4 regions of the Sphingobium sp. TomMM35A genome follow, and region 1 is predicted to be linked to each of the others. Evidence: predicted binding sites of a transcription regulator. Region 1 holds the regulator's gene; each other region holds the start of a gene.
What was found. Region 1 encodes LexA, which represses DNA repair genes until DNA is damaged. Its sites were predicted from a motif close to GTTCCNCNCTTGTTCT; they were not measured.
Positions count from the first base shown of each region.

Region 2: uvrA (excinuclease ABC subunit UvrA) is a predicted target of LexA. The motif match lies at 1,886-1,901, and genes of this name have one in related genera.
Region 3: ACYU8T_RS09785 (S24 family peptidase) is a predicted target of LexA. The motif match lies at 2,156-2,171, and genes of this name have one in related genera.
Region 4: ACYU8T_RS12685 (ImuA family protein) is a predicted target of LexA. The motif match lies at 1,527-1,542, and genes of this name have one in related genera.

Region 1 is NZ_BSRC01000001.1:642,273-645,829, reverse strand. It holds gene moaC (cyclic pyranopterin monophosphate synthase MoaC) at 1-34, shown strand, start outside; gene ACYU8T_RS03205 (molybdopterin molybdotransferase MoeA) at 31-1,209, shown strand; gene ACYU8T_RS03200 (hypothetical protein) at 1,265-1,420, opposite strand; gene lexA (transcriptional repressor LexA) at 1,572-2,243, shown strand; gene ACYU8T_RS03190 (ComEC/Rec2 family competence protein) at 2,204-3,557, opposite strand, start outside.
Region 2 is NZ_BSRC01000001.1:326,080-329,636, forward strand. It holds gene uvrA (excinuclease ABC subunit UvrA) at 1-1,874, opposite strand, end outside; gene ACYU8T_RS01750 (UrcA family protein) at 2,345-2,707, shown strand; gene ACYU8T_RS01755 (hypothetical protein) at 2,909-3,142, shown strand; gene ACYU8T_RS01760 (hypothetical protein) at 3,252-3,500, shown strand; gene ACYU8T_RS01765 (winged helix-turn-helix domain-containing protein) at 3,543-3,557, shown strand, end outside.
Region 3 is NZ_BSRC01000001.1:1,950,292-1,953,848, reverse strand. It holds gene ACYU8T_RS09805 (TIGR04063 family PEP-CTERM/XrtA system glycosyltransferase) at 1-691, shown strand, start outside; gene ACYU8T_RS09800 (hypothetical protein) at 727-1,542, shown strand; gene ACYU8T_RS09795 (hypothetical protein) at 1,553-1,921, opposite strand; gene ACYU8T_RS09790 (hypothetical protein) at 1,918-2,103, opposite strand; gene ACYU8T_RS09785 (S24 family peptidase) at 2,219-2,893, shown strand; gene ACYU8T_RS09780 (XdhC family protein) at 3,049-3,557, shown strand, end outside.
Region 4 is NZ_BSRC01000001.1:2,516,069-2,519,625, forward strand. It holds gene ACYU8T_RS12675 (response regulator) at 1-192, shown strand, start outside; gene recA (recombinase RecA) at 295-1,368, shown strand; gene ACYU8T_RS12685 (ImuA family protein) at 1,549-2,364, shown strand; gene ACYU8T_RS12690 (Y-family DNA polymerase) at 2,261-3,557, shown strand, end outside.

The DNA.
Region 1 (3,557 bases):
GGGCGGTAAGTCGGGCGACTGGCGGGCCCCATGAGCCTGCTCCCGGTCGCGGAGGCTCAGGCTCGCCTGCTCGCGCTGGGCAGCCGCCTGCCAGAGGAAGAAGTGACGGCATCTGCCTGTGCAGGCCGGTGGCTGGCACGCGATATATTTGCCCTGCGCGACCAACCCTGGGCCGATCTCTCCGCGATGGACGGCTACGCGATCAGGGCAGCAGAATGGCCCGGCCCCTGGCGGATCGCCATCGAAAGCACGGCGGGAGCAGCCCTTCCCCCGGCACTGGCGGCCGGGGAGAGCTGCCGCATTTTCACCGGCGCGCCACTTCCTCCCGGAGCGGACGCCATCCTGATCCAGGAAGATGCCGAGCTTCGCGATGGACTCCTATATCCGCGCGGCGACGTGCTGAAGGCAGGGCGGCATGTTCGAGCCACCGCGACGGATTTTTCCGTGAACCAACGGCTCCTGTCAGCCGGAGCAGCGCTCGGCCCAGCCCAGATCGCGCTCGCCGTCCTGGGCGGACATGGAAGCCTTCCGGTCGGCGCCAGACCCCGCGTCACCCTGATCTCCACCGGCAATGAACTTGTCCCCCCCGGAGCGCCCACCCCGCCCGGCTGCCTCCCTTGCTCAAACGCGCCCATGCTTGCTGCGATGCTCGGCGCCATAGGAGCGGAGGTGATCGACATCGGCATCATCCCCGACGACCTCGAAGCATTGACCAAGGCGCTGGAAAACTCCGCCAAGGCCGACATCATCCTTTCGACCGGCGGGGCGTCGGTTGGTGATCATGATCTGGTTCGCCCGGCCTTTGCCGCAGCGGGCGGCAGTCTCGATTTCTGGAAGATCCGCATGCGGCCCGGCAAGCCTCTGATGGCCGGAAAGCTCGGGCACAGCATCTTCCTTGGCCTGCCCGGAAACCCCGTATCCGCTTTCGTGACCGCCACGCTGTTCCTGCTGCCGCTCGTCCGCCACCTGGCCGGTGCGGCGGATCCGCTCCCGCGCTCCGCGATCGCATCACTTGCAGCGCCGCTTCCGGCGACGGGCGAGCGCGATGATTATCTCCGCGCCTTCCACACTGCCGATGGGCTGGTGTCGGTCACCTCGCAGGACAGCGCTGCGACCGCTGCGCTCGCCCAAGCGGAATGCCTTATCGTGCGGCCCGCAGGTTCGTCCCCGGCAACCGCCGGAGAGCAAGTCACCATCCTGCCGCTTTAGCAAAGAGAAAGGGGCCGCGACGCGACCCCTTCCCATGCTTCAACCAATAGGTCGATCAGCGCTGCTGCTTGCCTTGTCCGCCTTTGTCCTTGTGGCTTTCGCCCATCTGACCCTGACGGTTTTCCTGCTGCTGCTGACGGCCGCCCTGGCTGGAACGGTCGCCACCCTGCTGGCGGCGCTGATTGCTGTCCTGGTTGTTCTGGTTCGCCATCATTCTCTCCTATTCACCCTCTTTAGGAAGGCGGCTATTGAACGGCTGTGACGCAGGTCCGTTCCTTTCGTTACGCTTGGCGCAAGCCGCTTGACTCGCCCCCTTCCGTTTCCTATGCGTTCTCCATCCGTTCCATGGAGGACAAGCGGGCATGCTGACGCCTAAGCAACAGGAATTGCTGAGCTTCATTCAAAATCGGCTCGAGGAAGGCGGTGTTTCGCCTTCTTTTGAGGAGATGAAGGAAGCTTTGGACCTGCGATCAAAATCCGGGATACACCGGTTGATCAATGCGCTGGAAGAGCGCGGATTCATCCGCCGCCTGCCAAATCGCGCACGCGCACTCGAAGTGCTGAAGCTGCCCGAAGCGATGAACCGCGCGCCCAAGGCCGTCTCTCCGCCCAAGCCTCAACTGGCTGCAAAGCCTCCGATCGCCGCAAATGACGTGATCGAAATTCCGCTGCACGGCAGGATCGCGGCGGGTGTTCCGATCGAAGCCATGGAAGGACAGAATATGCTGTCCGTTCCAGCGGCACTGCTGGGTGCTGGGGACCATTATGCTCTGGAGGTCTCCGGTGACTCTATGGTCGACGCAGGCATTCTCGATGGCGATTTCGCGCTGATCCAGCGGACCGAAGTGGCTCGCGAAGGCCAGATCGTCGTTGCCTTGATCGAGGAAAGCGAAGCGACGCTCAAATATTTCCATCGGCAAGGGCCGAAGGTCAGGCTTGACCCGGCGAACAGCGCTTATGAAGCGCAGATCTACGATCCCAAGCAGGTGCGCATTCAGGGCAAGCTCGCGGGATTGCTGCGGCGATATAATTGATCGGACTTGTGGCGGGACGGTAAGTAGGACGGCTGCACAACCCACGGATGTGCGTCGCCCGCCTTCTTGGCAGTCCGTACCGTCCCTCCATCAAGATCGATTGCCAGCCCGCCCGTGCGCGCCAACATCCGCCGGTCCGCTTTCAGCCAGCGCGGACGGCACCAGGCGGGCAGGCGGCGATCCGCGATAACTATGTCCGCGCGCGCACAGTCCCGTTGCAGGCTTTCCCTCGGAACGACGACGCCTGTCCTCGTTACCAGCAACTGCCACAGGCGCCCTCCTCCCCTGATGGCGACCAGGCAGAGGTCAATCGAACAGCGCGCTTCGGGCAGTGCCGCGATCGGGCTCAAAGTCCCCTCATAACCTGCGCTCTCGGCGATCATGTCCCGGACATAATCGCCTGCCCGCTCACGCAGGATCGCCATGCTGCCATCCTGCTCCCGCACCGCTACATGCCGTCCATCAGCCGTGACGAGAATGTCCGGAGGTGAACTCAGCACAATGACGGCGACGCCCGCGGCAACGGGCACTAAACCACACCAGCGCCAGGCATTCCGCCAGAGCAGGCACCAAAGCCCGCCCAGCACCATCATCCCAAAAACAAAGTTTGGAACGACCGGCGCGGTAACGACCGCCCACGAACTTGCCGCCACGCCATGGGCGATCATCAACAGCAGTTCGAGCGCTCGGCCGGTGAGCCACCAAGCCGGAGCGCCCAGACCCGCGACGTCCAGCAACAAGGCGATCGCTTCAAGCGGCATCACGACAAAGGTGGTCAGGGGAATAGCGATGAGATTGGCGAAAGCGCCCAACACTCCCGCCTTGTGGAAATGCGCCAGCGCGATCGGTGCGAGAACCAGTTCCACCGCGAAACCGGAAAGAAGGAGTATGACCAGGTGCCGCATCAATCGCCGAAACCCTGCCTCCTCCCGAGCCGCCGCAAAAGCGCGGAAGCGAGGATGCTCACTCAAGGCCACGAGCGCGATCACCGCCCCGAAGCTCATCTGAAAGCTGGGGCCTACCAAAGCTTCTGGCCACAGCAGCAGAACAACTAACGCTCCGGCAGCTATCAATCGCAGCGTGATTGCCTCGCGGCCAAGCGCAAGCCCGCCGAGCACGAGCAGCGCGGCAACACAGGACCGAACCGTCGGAACCTCGGCCCCGGTGAGCAGGGTATATCCAATCCCCGCCAACGCCCCGCCTGCCACCGCGACCAGCATCAACGGCCAGTTCAATGCCGCACGCGGGCTGAGCGCCATGATGCGCATCAGCAGGAAAATGACCGCCCCGATCAATGCGGTGACATGCAGGCCA
Region 2 (3,557 bases), 320 kb from region 1:
GCGGTCAGGCTGTCGCGGTGGGCGAGCAGTTCGTTGAGCGTGCCCTGCGCGACGATGGTGCCGCCGTGGACGCCTGCGCCCGGCCCCATGTCGACGATATAGTCGGCGGTGCGGATCGCGTCCTCGTCATGCTCCACGACGATGACGGTGTTGCCGAGGTCGCGCAGGCGCTTCAAGGTGATGAGCAGGCGGTCATTGTCGCGCTGGTGCAGGCCGATGGAGGGTTCGTCGAGGACGTAGAGGACGCCCGACAGCCCGCTGCCGATCTGGGACGCAAGGCGGATGCGCTGGGACTCGCCGCCCGACAGGGTGCCGCTGGTGCGGTCGAGGTTCAGATAGTCGAGGCCGACATTGTTGAGGAAGCCGAGGCGCTCGACAATTTCCTTGAGGATGGCCTTGGCGATCTGGTTCTGCTGGTCGGTGAGCTGGGCGGGGAGGGTGGAGAAGAAGCCGAGCGCGTCCACCACCGAGCGGCGGGTGGACATGGAGATGTCCTCGCCCGCGATCTTGACGGCGCGGGCTTCGGGCTTGAGGCGGGCGCCGTGGCAGGTCTCGCACGGCATGGCGGTCTGGTACTTGCTCAGTTCCTCGCGCATCCAGGCGGAGTCCGTCTGGAGGAGGCGACGGTTCAGGTTGCCGATGACGCCTTCGAAGGGTTTCTTGACCTCGTAGGATTTTTTGCCGTCGACGAAGCGCAGGGTGACGGGCTTGCCTGCGGTGCCGTGGAGGATGATGATTTTGACCTCCTGGGGGAGATCAATCCAGGGCGTTTCAAGGTTGAAGCCGAACTCCTTGGCGAGGGAGCCGAGGACTTGCATATAATAGGGGCTGGGCGGATTGGATTTGGCCCAGGGGACGATGGCGCCCTTCTTGAGGGTGAGATGCTCGTTGGGGACTACGAGTTCGGGGTCGAACTCCTGCCGTTCTCCGAGGCCGTCGCAGGCTGGGCAGGCGCCTTGCGGGGCGTTGAAGGAGAAAAGGCGGGGTTCGATTTCCGGGATGGTGAAGCCGCTGACGGGGCAGGCGAATTTTTCGCTGAAGACGATGCGGTTGGGGGGGGCTTCGGCGCCTTTCAGGGTGCCTTCGCGCTTGGGGATAGCCCCCACCCCCGGCCCCTCCCCTGAAGGGGAGGGGAGAATGTCGGCCACGGTCCCGTCCGCCAGGTCCACATAAGCCAGGCCGTCGGCGAGCTTGAGCGCCTGTTCGAAGCTGTCGGCTAGTCGGGTGCCCATGTCGGCGTCCACGGCTAGGCGATCGACGACGACTTCGATGTCATGCTTGTATTTCTTGTCGAGGGCGGGGGCGTCCTCGATCAGGTACATTTCGCCGTCGATGCGGACGCGGGTGTAGCCCGCCTTCTGCCACTCCAGCAGCTCCTTCTTATACTCGCCCTTGCGGCCGCGCACGACGGGGGCGAGGAGGTAGAAGCGGGTGCCTTCGGGGAGCTGCATGACGCGATCGACCATCTGGCTGACGGTCTGGGCGCTGATCGGCTCGCCGGTCGCGGGGGAATAGGGGACGCCGACGCGCGCCCAGAGGAGGCGCATATAGTCGTAGATTTCCGTGACGGTCGCGACGGTGGAGCGCGGGTTGCGGCTGGTCGTCTTTTGTTCGATCGAGATGGCGGGGGAGAGGCCGTCGATATGCTCGACGTCCGGCTTCTGCATCATCTCAAGGAACTGGCGGGCGTAGGCGGAGAGGGACTCCACATAGCGGCGCTGACCCTCGGCATAGATGGTGTCGAAGGCGAGGGAGGATTTGCCCGAGCCCGAAAGCCCGGTGATGACGATCAGGCTGTCGCGGGGGAGATCGACGTCCACGCCCTTGAGATTATGTTCGCGCGCGCCGCGTACGGAGATTGTGGTCAGACTCATGGGGGCGTGTTGTTCCAGATTTGTTCTGATGGGGCAAGTTTATCGCGCGGATATGGGATAGCGGATGGCGGCTCGCAAGCGGGGCATGCCTTCCGGCGCGAGCGTGCGGCGGATCGTCGAAAGAGAAAGCGAAATTAACCTGTTTAGGTGTATAAGGAACTTCATGGGAAGGCCGTAACGGCGGCGTCTTCCGAGTCCAGAGACATGAGAAATCCCGGATAGCCCGACAGCATCCCGGATACGCCCCCGGCCATCCCTTGCGCCGGGGGCGTTTTACTGTTCACGCCGATTTCGGTGAACGGTGTTTTACGCTACGACAACAAGGCTTTTCCGGGTCGACAGCTGCTTTTGTTGGGAGTATTTCGGCACCCGCCGGAAGGACTGACGGGTCCCAGCCCTCCGGTTGATCGCGGGCAAGGTCGCCTTCAAGAGCGACAAGGCCGCAGCAGTTCAATTGAGGGGGACCAATCATGACTTTTTTTGCCAAGCGCAGCGGCGCGTTGCTCGCCGCTTTGTCTGCGACCCTGTTCATGGGCGCGGCGGCACAGGCTGGCGCCATTCCGTTCGAATCCAACGGCCGTACCGTGGAGGTGCGCTATGGCGATCTGGACCTGTCGAAGAAGTCGGGTCAGCGGGAGCTGACCGCGCGTGTCCGCCGCGCTGCCGTGAAGGTCTGTCCGGGGCGTACGATGAAGGATCTGCGCGCCTGCCAGATCGCGGCGGTGGATCATGTCCGTGAGCCGATGGCTATCGCGATCGCAAAGGCGCAGGGCGGGGATGCGAGCCGCTTTGCTGAGGTTGGCAAGGACAAGGTGCCGGGCGCGGGGAATTGAGCGTCCGCGTTTAAAGGGTGACCAGCTCTTCGTCGCTGGCGTTGCGCTGGCCCACCCCCTAACCCCCTCCCGCCTGCGGGAGGGGGGACAATGAAGCTAGTCTGAAGCTGTCTGTATGAAGATGCTCCCTTGGAACCGGCCATCGGGAATGGCCGTTGATCCTGCGTGGCGCGCGGTGTTCGCTGCGCCAAGGAGAGAAAGATGAGCGACAAGACCGATATTCGTCCCAACAGCCGTGAAGAGGCGCATGATGAGCGCCCCACGGATGCGCAGGACCATGCCGTCACCGCCGAGGAGCAGCTGGAAGAAGGATTGATGGACAGCATGGATGCGTCCGATCCGCCATCGGCGACCAAGCCGGGCGATCATGGCGATCCGGTTCCTTCATCGGGCTTCCAGGAAGAAGATGATGAGGATGAGAAGGCCGGGCGATAGACGGCGGCGATATTGATGATATGATCGATGGGCGAGGCGAACCGGATCGGCGGTGGCCGGGCGGTTCGCCGAGCGCACGACGCTGAAAAAGGTGAGAGGAGCCTTATTGATGCCGACTTCCGCTACTCCCGCGATCGAACGCATTGCCCGGGTGCTGGCCGGACGCCAGCTGAGCCTGAATGGCGAGGGCAGCGATCCGCACGCGTCGGGCGCGGTGGATGCGAGCTGGCAGGACCATGTGGATGATGCCTATGCGATCCTCCACACGCTGCGCGAACCCGATGAGCAGATGGCGCAGGCGGGCGACGTTGCCGTGTGGCGCAGCATGATCGGCGCGGTGCTGGAACGGCGGCCCTGACGCGGCATTGGCGGTGCGGCCCGCCCATGCCATAGAGAGCGGATGAGCGGGCCGGGC
Region 3 (3,557 bases), 1.3 Mb from region 1:
TCCCGCAAAGATCATCGTCTCGCCCAATGGCGTGGACATGGAGCAATTCGGGACGCCGGTGCCTCGGGACCCGGCGCTGACGACCCGGCTGGGGCTGGATGGCGCGGACGTCGTCGGCTTCATCGGCAGCTTCTATGATTATGAAGGGCTGGACGACCTGATCGCCGCCATGCCCCGGCTTGTCCGCGCCCGCCCCAGGGTGAAGCTGCTGCTCGTCGGTGGCGGACCCTGTGAACGGGCGCTGAGGGATCAGGCGACAGCTTCGCCCTTTGCCGACCATATCGTCTTCGTCGGACGCGTGCCGCATGACGAGGTCGAGGATTATTATGCGCAGGTCGATGTGCTCGCCTATCCGCGCAAGGCGATGCGGCTCACCGATCTTGTGACTCCCCTCAAGCCGCTGGAGGCGATGGCGCAGGGGCGGCTGGTGGCGGCTTCCAATGTTGGCGGCCATCGCGAACTGATCGAGCATGGGGTGACCGGCACGTTGTTCACGCCTGGTGATCCGGCCGCGATCGCGTCTGCATTGGCGGAAATGTTCGCCGATCGGGGCTTCTGGGATGATCGCCGTGCAACGGCGCGCGCCTTTGTCGAGCGGGAACGTAACTGGTCGTCAAATATTCTGCGCTATCAGCCGGTTTATGAGCGGTTGCTGGCGCAGCGGCCCGCCCATGTCCGTGCCGCCGCATGAGTGGGAGCTTGATTGTAGGACGATCTCATCAAGCGATGACCCCGGCCATATTGGCGGGGATCGCGGTGGGCATGATCCTGCTGACAATGCCCGCCGGGCTGGTCGAGACGATCGTGGCGTCCAGCGGCCTGAGCGAGGCCATGCCCGCTGCCGCGCCGCCATTGGGGTTGAAGGCACGCTTGCTGCTCGCCGGGTTCGGCGCGCTGATGGCGACAGGCGTTGCATGTTTGGGCGCTGCGCCAGTGCCGATGAAAAAGGATCGACGCCGTCACAGCGTCACGGGAGTGAGTGATATGGGTTTTGCATTGCCGAAGCTGAACTGGCTGTCTCGCGGCCGGGCGACCGGAGCGTCCAGAATATCGCGCCCGCTGGCGCGCCGTGCTGACGCGCATCCCGATGCGCCTGCACGTACGCCGATCTTCGCCAGCCGGGACTTTGGCGGGCTGGAGATCTTCCCCCGGATCGCGCCCGCGCGCGGGGAGCAACCGGAAGTGCCTGAGGTCGAAGAGCAGGCGATCATCCAGCCGGGCCTATCCTCTTTTGAAGAAGCTGGCCACGATGAGCCCACCTATGCCGAGTTCGAGGATATTGCTCCTCCTGCTCCCGTAGAAGCGACTCGGACGGAGGCTCCCGTATCGGCGATGCCGTCCCTTGCCGAGTTGACGGCCCGGTTCGAAAGGGGGCTAGCCGAACGCGTGCGGGGAAGCAGGACGGCTCTCGAGGCCGACGTCATTGCGGACATGCCCGTCGAACAGCGCGTCCCGGTGCGGGATCATGTCGAGGATGACGTCGATCAGGCGCTGCGGGCCGCGCTCGGCACATTAAGGGCCATGGCAGACCGCACGCGCTGATCCCCGCCGCTCACCAGTCTTCGATGGTGAGCGCGGAAAGCTCGATCCGTTCCTGATCGGCAGCCGAGCGGCCGCCGTCAATCTTGATGTCGGCAACGAAATGCCGGGTCAGGGACCACTCGGCATCCTCCAGCCCTAAGGCGAAGCGTGCCCGCCTTTCCTTCGCGTCCGGCCCAGTCATCCGCAGGGCGATGACGTGCCGACGTCCCTGAAACAAGGCGCTGGCCCATGGGCGGCTGGTCGCCCGCTCAATGCTGGCGGGCTCGCCTGCGCGTTCGATGAGTTGCGCGAGCAGCCGTGGCAGCGGGTCAGTGCTGCGGCGCATTCCTTCGTTTGCGACCGGACCTCGGCTCTGGCGGAGATGATCCATACTTGTCATTGGCCCGCGCTCCTGCGATATGTGTTCATGAAATGTTCTATACGTCTCTTGATCCGTTCCCCCGGCTCCCGCCCTTGGCGCAGGTCGAATACCAACCGCGGATCGCGGACGCTCTCCCGGCCAAAGCGGGTTGCTGGAATGCCGTTGTCCCGCAGGAACTTCTCTACGGCGCGAATCAACATGCGTTTCAATCTCCCTCTGCAACAGGATTCGCCCGCCGCGAATCTCTAGGATGTTTCCTATCTGTTCCTGCATTTCCTACTTGTCTAGGAAAAATCCTATCGATAGGATTCTGTCATGGCCGTTGATTTGGAAGATCCGCGCATAGTGCTGGAACGGCTGATCGCCGAACGAGGGGAGAATTATTCTGACCTCTCCCGGCGGCTGAAGCGCAACCCCTCCTATATTCAGCAATTCATCAAGCGCGGGACACCGCGCAAGCTGGATGAGGAAGACCGGCGGATTCTCGCCCGCTATTTTGGCGTTTCCGAGGACGTGCTGGGCGGACCGGCGCGGCAGGAGTTCATGGTGGAACGGAAATCGCGGCCGTTGCCTGCCGTGGTGCCGGTGCCGCGCCTCTCCTTGGGCGCTTCGGCTGGCCCCGGGTCGCTTGACGAGGACGAGCGCGCGGCCGGCGTGATGGCTTTCGACGCGAAATGGTTGCGCCATCTGGGCGTGCGGCCACAGCGCGTTTCGATCATCAGGGTGGACGGCGAATCGATGGCGCCCACGCTCAATGATGGCGATGAGATCATGGTCGATCATGATGATGACGCGATGCGGCTGCGCGACGGCGTCTATGTGCTGCGGCTGGATGGCGTGCTGATGGTGAAGCGGATCGCCATGGGGCCGCGCCGGGGATTGTTCAGCGTGCTCAGCGACAATGTCCATTATCCCGATTGGGTGGATATCGATCCGGCGCTGGTGGCCATCGTTGGCAGGGTCGTCTGGACCGGGCGGCGGCTGGTCTAGAGCGCGCCGCGTTTAATCGGACGCAGGTCGCGCGCTCTGGTTTTTGTTATCGCATCGTTTGAAGCGCGAACCCGGTCCCCACTTTTGCGCACGATGCTCTAGCTTGGCGCGATGGCGAAGGCTTCCTATGTGCGGACGGCGCAAGGAGGCTCCGATTGAACGACAATGACGCGGTGATCCGCAAGGCGATCGAATGGCATGGCCAGCCGATGGCGCTGGCCACGGTCGTATCGACATGGGGATCTGCGCCCCGGCCGCGCGGCAGCCATATGATCGTCCATGGCGATGGCCGCTTCGAAGGCAGCATTTCGGGCGGCTGTGTCGAAGCGGACGTGCTGCAACGCGCCGCGGACGTCATCGCCGGGCGTGCTGCGCATGTCGAACGCTATGGCGTTGCCGATGGCGATGCGTGGGCCGTGGGGCTTCCATGCGGGGGCGAGATCAGCGTGCTGGTGCAGCCAGTAGCCGAGGGGATTTTCGCGCCGCTGCTCTTCGACCGGATTGCGCAGGCGCGGCATGAGGGGCGGGCGCTCACCCTTTCCACCGACCTTGGCACAGGCATCACCCGTGAGGGCGTGGTCGAGGGTCAGTTCCAGAACCGGTACGATCCGCCGCGCCAGTTGCTGATCGTAGGCGCGGTGCAGATTGCCCAATCCTTATGCGC
Region 4 (3,557 bases), 1.9 Mb from region 1:
GACTGCAATTTGCAGGGCGAGAAAAGCTGGCCCGTGGCCGACATATTGGCCGAGACTGGAATTCCCTTCATCTTCGCCACGGGCGGCATGGCTGATGATGTGCCATCAGGTCATGCGGATCGGCCGACGCTGGCGAAACCCTATACGATCGGCGCGGTCGAGCGGGCGCTGGCGAAGGTGCTTTCCGCCTAAATAGGAAATTTCCGTTCCCCTCTTGTTCTTTGAGAACAAAGCGGATACGTAGTGGCCAAGGCGCCACTTAATCGGCGCTTCCGCTTGACAGGGGATAGGCCGATGACAGCAATGCTCTCACTCATCGATTCCAAGAAGACAGGGACAATGGACAGACAGAAAGCATTGGAAGCGGCCCTTTCCCAGATCGACCGCGCCTTCGGCAAGGGTTCGGCGATGAAGCTGGGTAGCCGCGAGAAGATCGAGATCGAGGCGATTTCGACGGGATCGCTGGGGCTCGATATCGCGCTCGGCATTGGCGGCTTGCCGCGCGGGCGCATTATCGAAATCTATGGCCCGGAAAGCTCGGGCAAGACCACGCTGGCGCTGCATGCCATTGCAGAGGCGCAGAAGACGGGCGGCGTTGCAGCTTTTGTCGACGCGGAACATGCGCTCGACCCGGTCTATGCCAAGAAGCTGGGCGTCGATATCGACGAACTGATCGTGTCGCAGCCCGACACTGGTGAACAGGCGCTGGAGATCGTCGATACGCTGGTGCGGTCGAACGCGATCGACGTGCTGGTGGTGGACTCGGTGGCCGCGCTGGTGCCCCGCGCCGAAATCGAAGGCGAGATGGGCGACAGCCATGTCGGCCTTCAGGCGCGCCTGATGAGCCAGGCGTTGCGCAAGCTCACGGGATCGATTTCGCGGTCGAAATGCCTTGTCATCTTCATCAACCAGGTGCGCATGAAGATCGGCGTTATGTACGGCAATCCGGAAACGACGACGGGCGGCAACGCGCTTAAATTCTATGCATCAGTCCGCCTCGACATCCGCCGCACCGGCCAGATCAAGGATCGCGACGATATCGTGGGCAATGCGACCCGCGTGAAGGTGGTGAAGAACAAGGTGGCCCCGCCGTTCAAGCAGGTCGAATTCGACATCATGTATGGCGAAGGCGTTTCCAAGATCGGGGAGATCCTCGATCTAGGCGTCAAGGCCGGCATCGTCGAAAAGTCGGGCGCATGGTTCTCCTACGACTCCGTTCGCATCGGGCAGGGCCGGGAAAATGCCAAGACTTTCCTCAAGGAACATCCGGAGATGGCCGAACGCCTGGAACGCGCCATCCGCGGCAAGACCGAGGAAGTTGCTGAAGGTATGATGACAGGACCTGAACCGGATGACGACGGCGAATGAGGCGCGCTAGTACCTGCGTTTTTTATGAATAGTGAAAGGCCTGTCTGCGCATGTCGCAGCGGGCCTTTCTTGATTCTCGTACGTTGGCGCTGAGAGTTCTGCCCGCTCCCTCAACGGCAATGCATCCCTGATTGACAGGGTTCGTCGGAGGATCGAAAAGAACATAAGAAGAACATTCTTATGGTCGAGTCGGTAAAAACCCTTGCAGCCCTCAGGCGGCATATCGCATCGCTGGAAGGCATTCCGGCGATGGAGGCTGGTGCGCCGGTGGAGACGGGACATGGTCTGTTCGATCAGGCCTTGCAAGGCGGTCTGGCGCGCGGGCGGCTGCATGAGCTTTTCGGCGGTGACGAGGATGAAGGCGCGGCAGCGGGCCTGTCGTTGATCCTTGCTCATCTGGCGGCGGGCGATTTGCCGCTCTTCTGGCTGCGGCTTGCCAAGGGGGCGGGCGGGCAGCCCTATGGGCCGGGACTTGCGGAACTGGGAATTGATCCGGCGCGGCTGCTGATCGGGGCGATGAAGGATGAGGCGCTGTTGCTGCGGGCGGCGGTCGATGCCTTGCGCTGCCCGGCGCTGGGTGCGCTGGTCATCGAACTGCGCGGGCGCGCGCCGCTCATGGACCTGACGGCAAGCCGCCGCCTGGCGCTGGCGGCGGAAACCTCGGGAGTCACGGCCTTCCTATTGCGGATCGGCGGCGATCCCGTGCCGAGCGCGGCGGAGACGCGGTGGCGGGTGGAGGCCGCGCCTTCCCTGCCTTTGCCGGGCAACGCGCCGGGCATGAGCGCCTTTTCACTCCACCTGCTGCGCCGCCGGTCGGGGCCGGACGGCATGACATGGCGGATGGTGTGGAATGCCGAGCGGGGAGATTTTGGAGAAGAGTGCGATGAACGCCATGAGCATGGATGGGCAAGCGGAGGACGCGCTGAAGAGGCGGCGCTACCTGGCGCTGTGGTTCCCCTTCCTGGCGGTCGACCGGCTGCGCATCGCGCGGCCTGATCTGTGGCAGGCGCAGGCCGGTGCCGGGCCGGTCGCCATCGTCGAGTCCATGCGCGGGGCGATGCGTCTTGTCACGCCGGACGCCGACGCGCTGGCGCTGGGCCTGAGCGCGGGCATGACGCTGGCTGATGCGCGGGCGCAGGAGCCCGACCTTGTCAGCTTCGAAGCTGATCACCACGCCGATCAGGATTGGCTGGAGCGGCTGTGCGATGGATGCGCGCGCTATACGCCGGCGGCGGCGATCGATCCGCCGCATGGGCTGATGCTGGACATCACCGGCTGCGCGCATCTGTGGGGCGGGGAGGAGGCCATGGCGCGTGAGGCGGTGGACCGGTTCGAGCGGCACGGCATGGAGGTGCGTCATGCGATGGCGGGCACGGCGGAGGGAGCCCATGCGCTGTGCCGCTTTTCCGCAGGACCAGCGCCCGATGAAGAGGCTGCCTTGCGCCGCCTGCCGGTGGAGGCGCTGGAGTTGGAGCAGGAAAGCAGCGTGGCGTTGCGGCGTGCGGGGCTGCGCACCATCGGCGACCTTGCCGCCAGACCAGCCGCAACCCTGGCGGCGCGTTTTGGCGAGGAGGCGGTGGATGCGCTGCACCGCCTGTTGGGTCTGGGGCATCGTCCGCTTAGCCCCCGCCGCCCACGCCCTGTGCTGCGGATCGAGCGCCGTTTCGCAGAACCGGTGGGCAGCACCGCCTATGCGCTGCAACGGGTCGAGGAGATGGCAGCGGAAGCCTGCGAACGGCTGACCGAGAGGGGCGCAGGTGGGCGGCGGTTCGAGCTGTTGTTCTTCCGCACCGATGGTCTCGCCTTTCCACTGCGGGTAGAGACCGGCCTGCCGGTGCGCGACGCGCCCGCGATCATGCGGCTGGTGCAGGAGCGGATCGACAGCCTGTCCGATCCGCTCGACCCCGGTTTCGGCTTCGACATGCTGCGCCTTACCGTGCCGCAGACCGAACCGATGGCTGCGACCCAACTGGCGCTGGAAGGTGGTGAAGCGCGGCGCGAGGAAGCGGTCGCGGCGCTGGTCGACCGGCTGTCTGTGCGGGCCGGGCGCAATCGCATCCAGCGCCTGGAGCCGCGCGACAGCCATATTCCCGAGCAGGCGCAACTCGCCTTGCCCGCGATCGAAAGCCGCAAGCCGTCCAGTTGGCCACGCCAGGGCGACCCGGGCGACCCGCCGATGCGCCCCATCC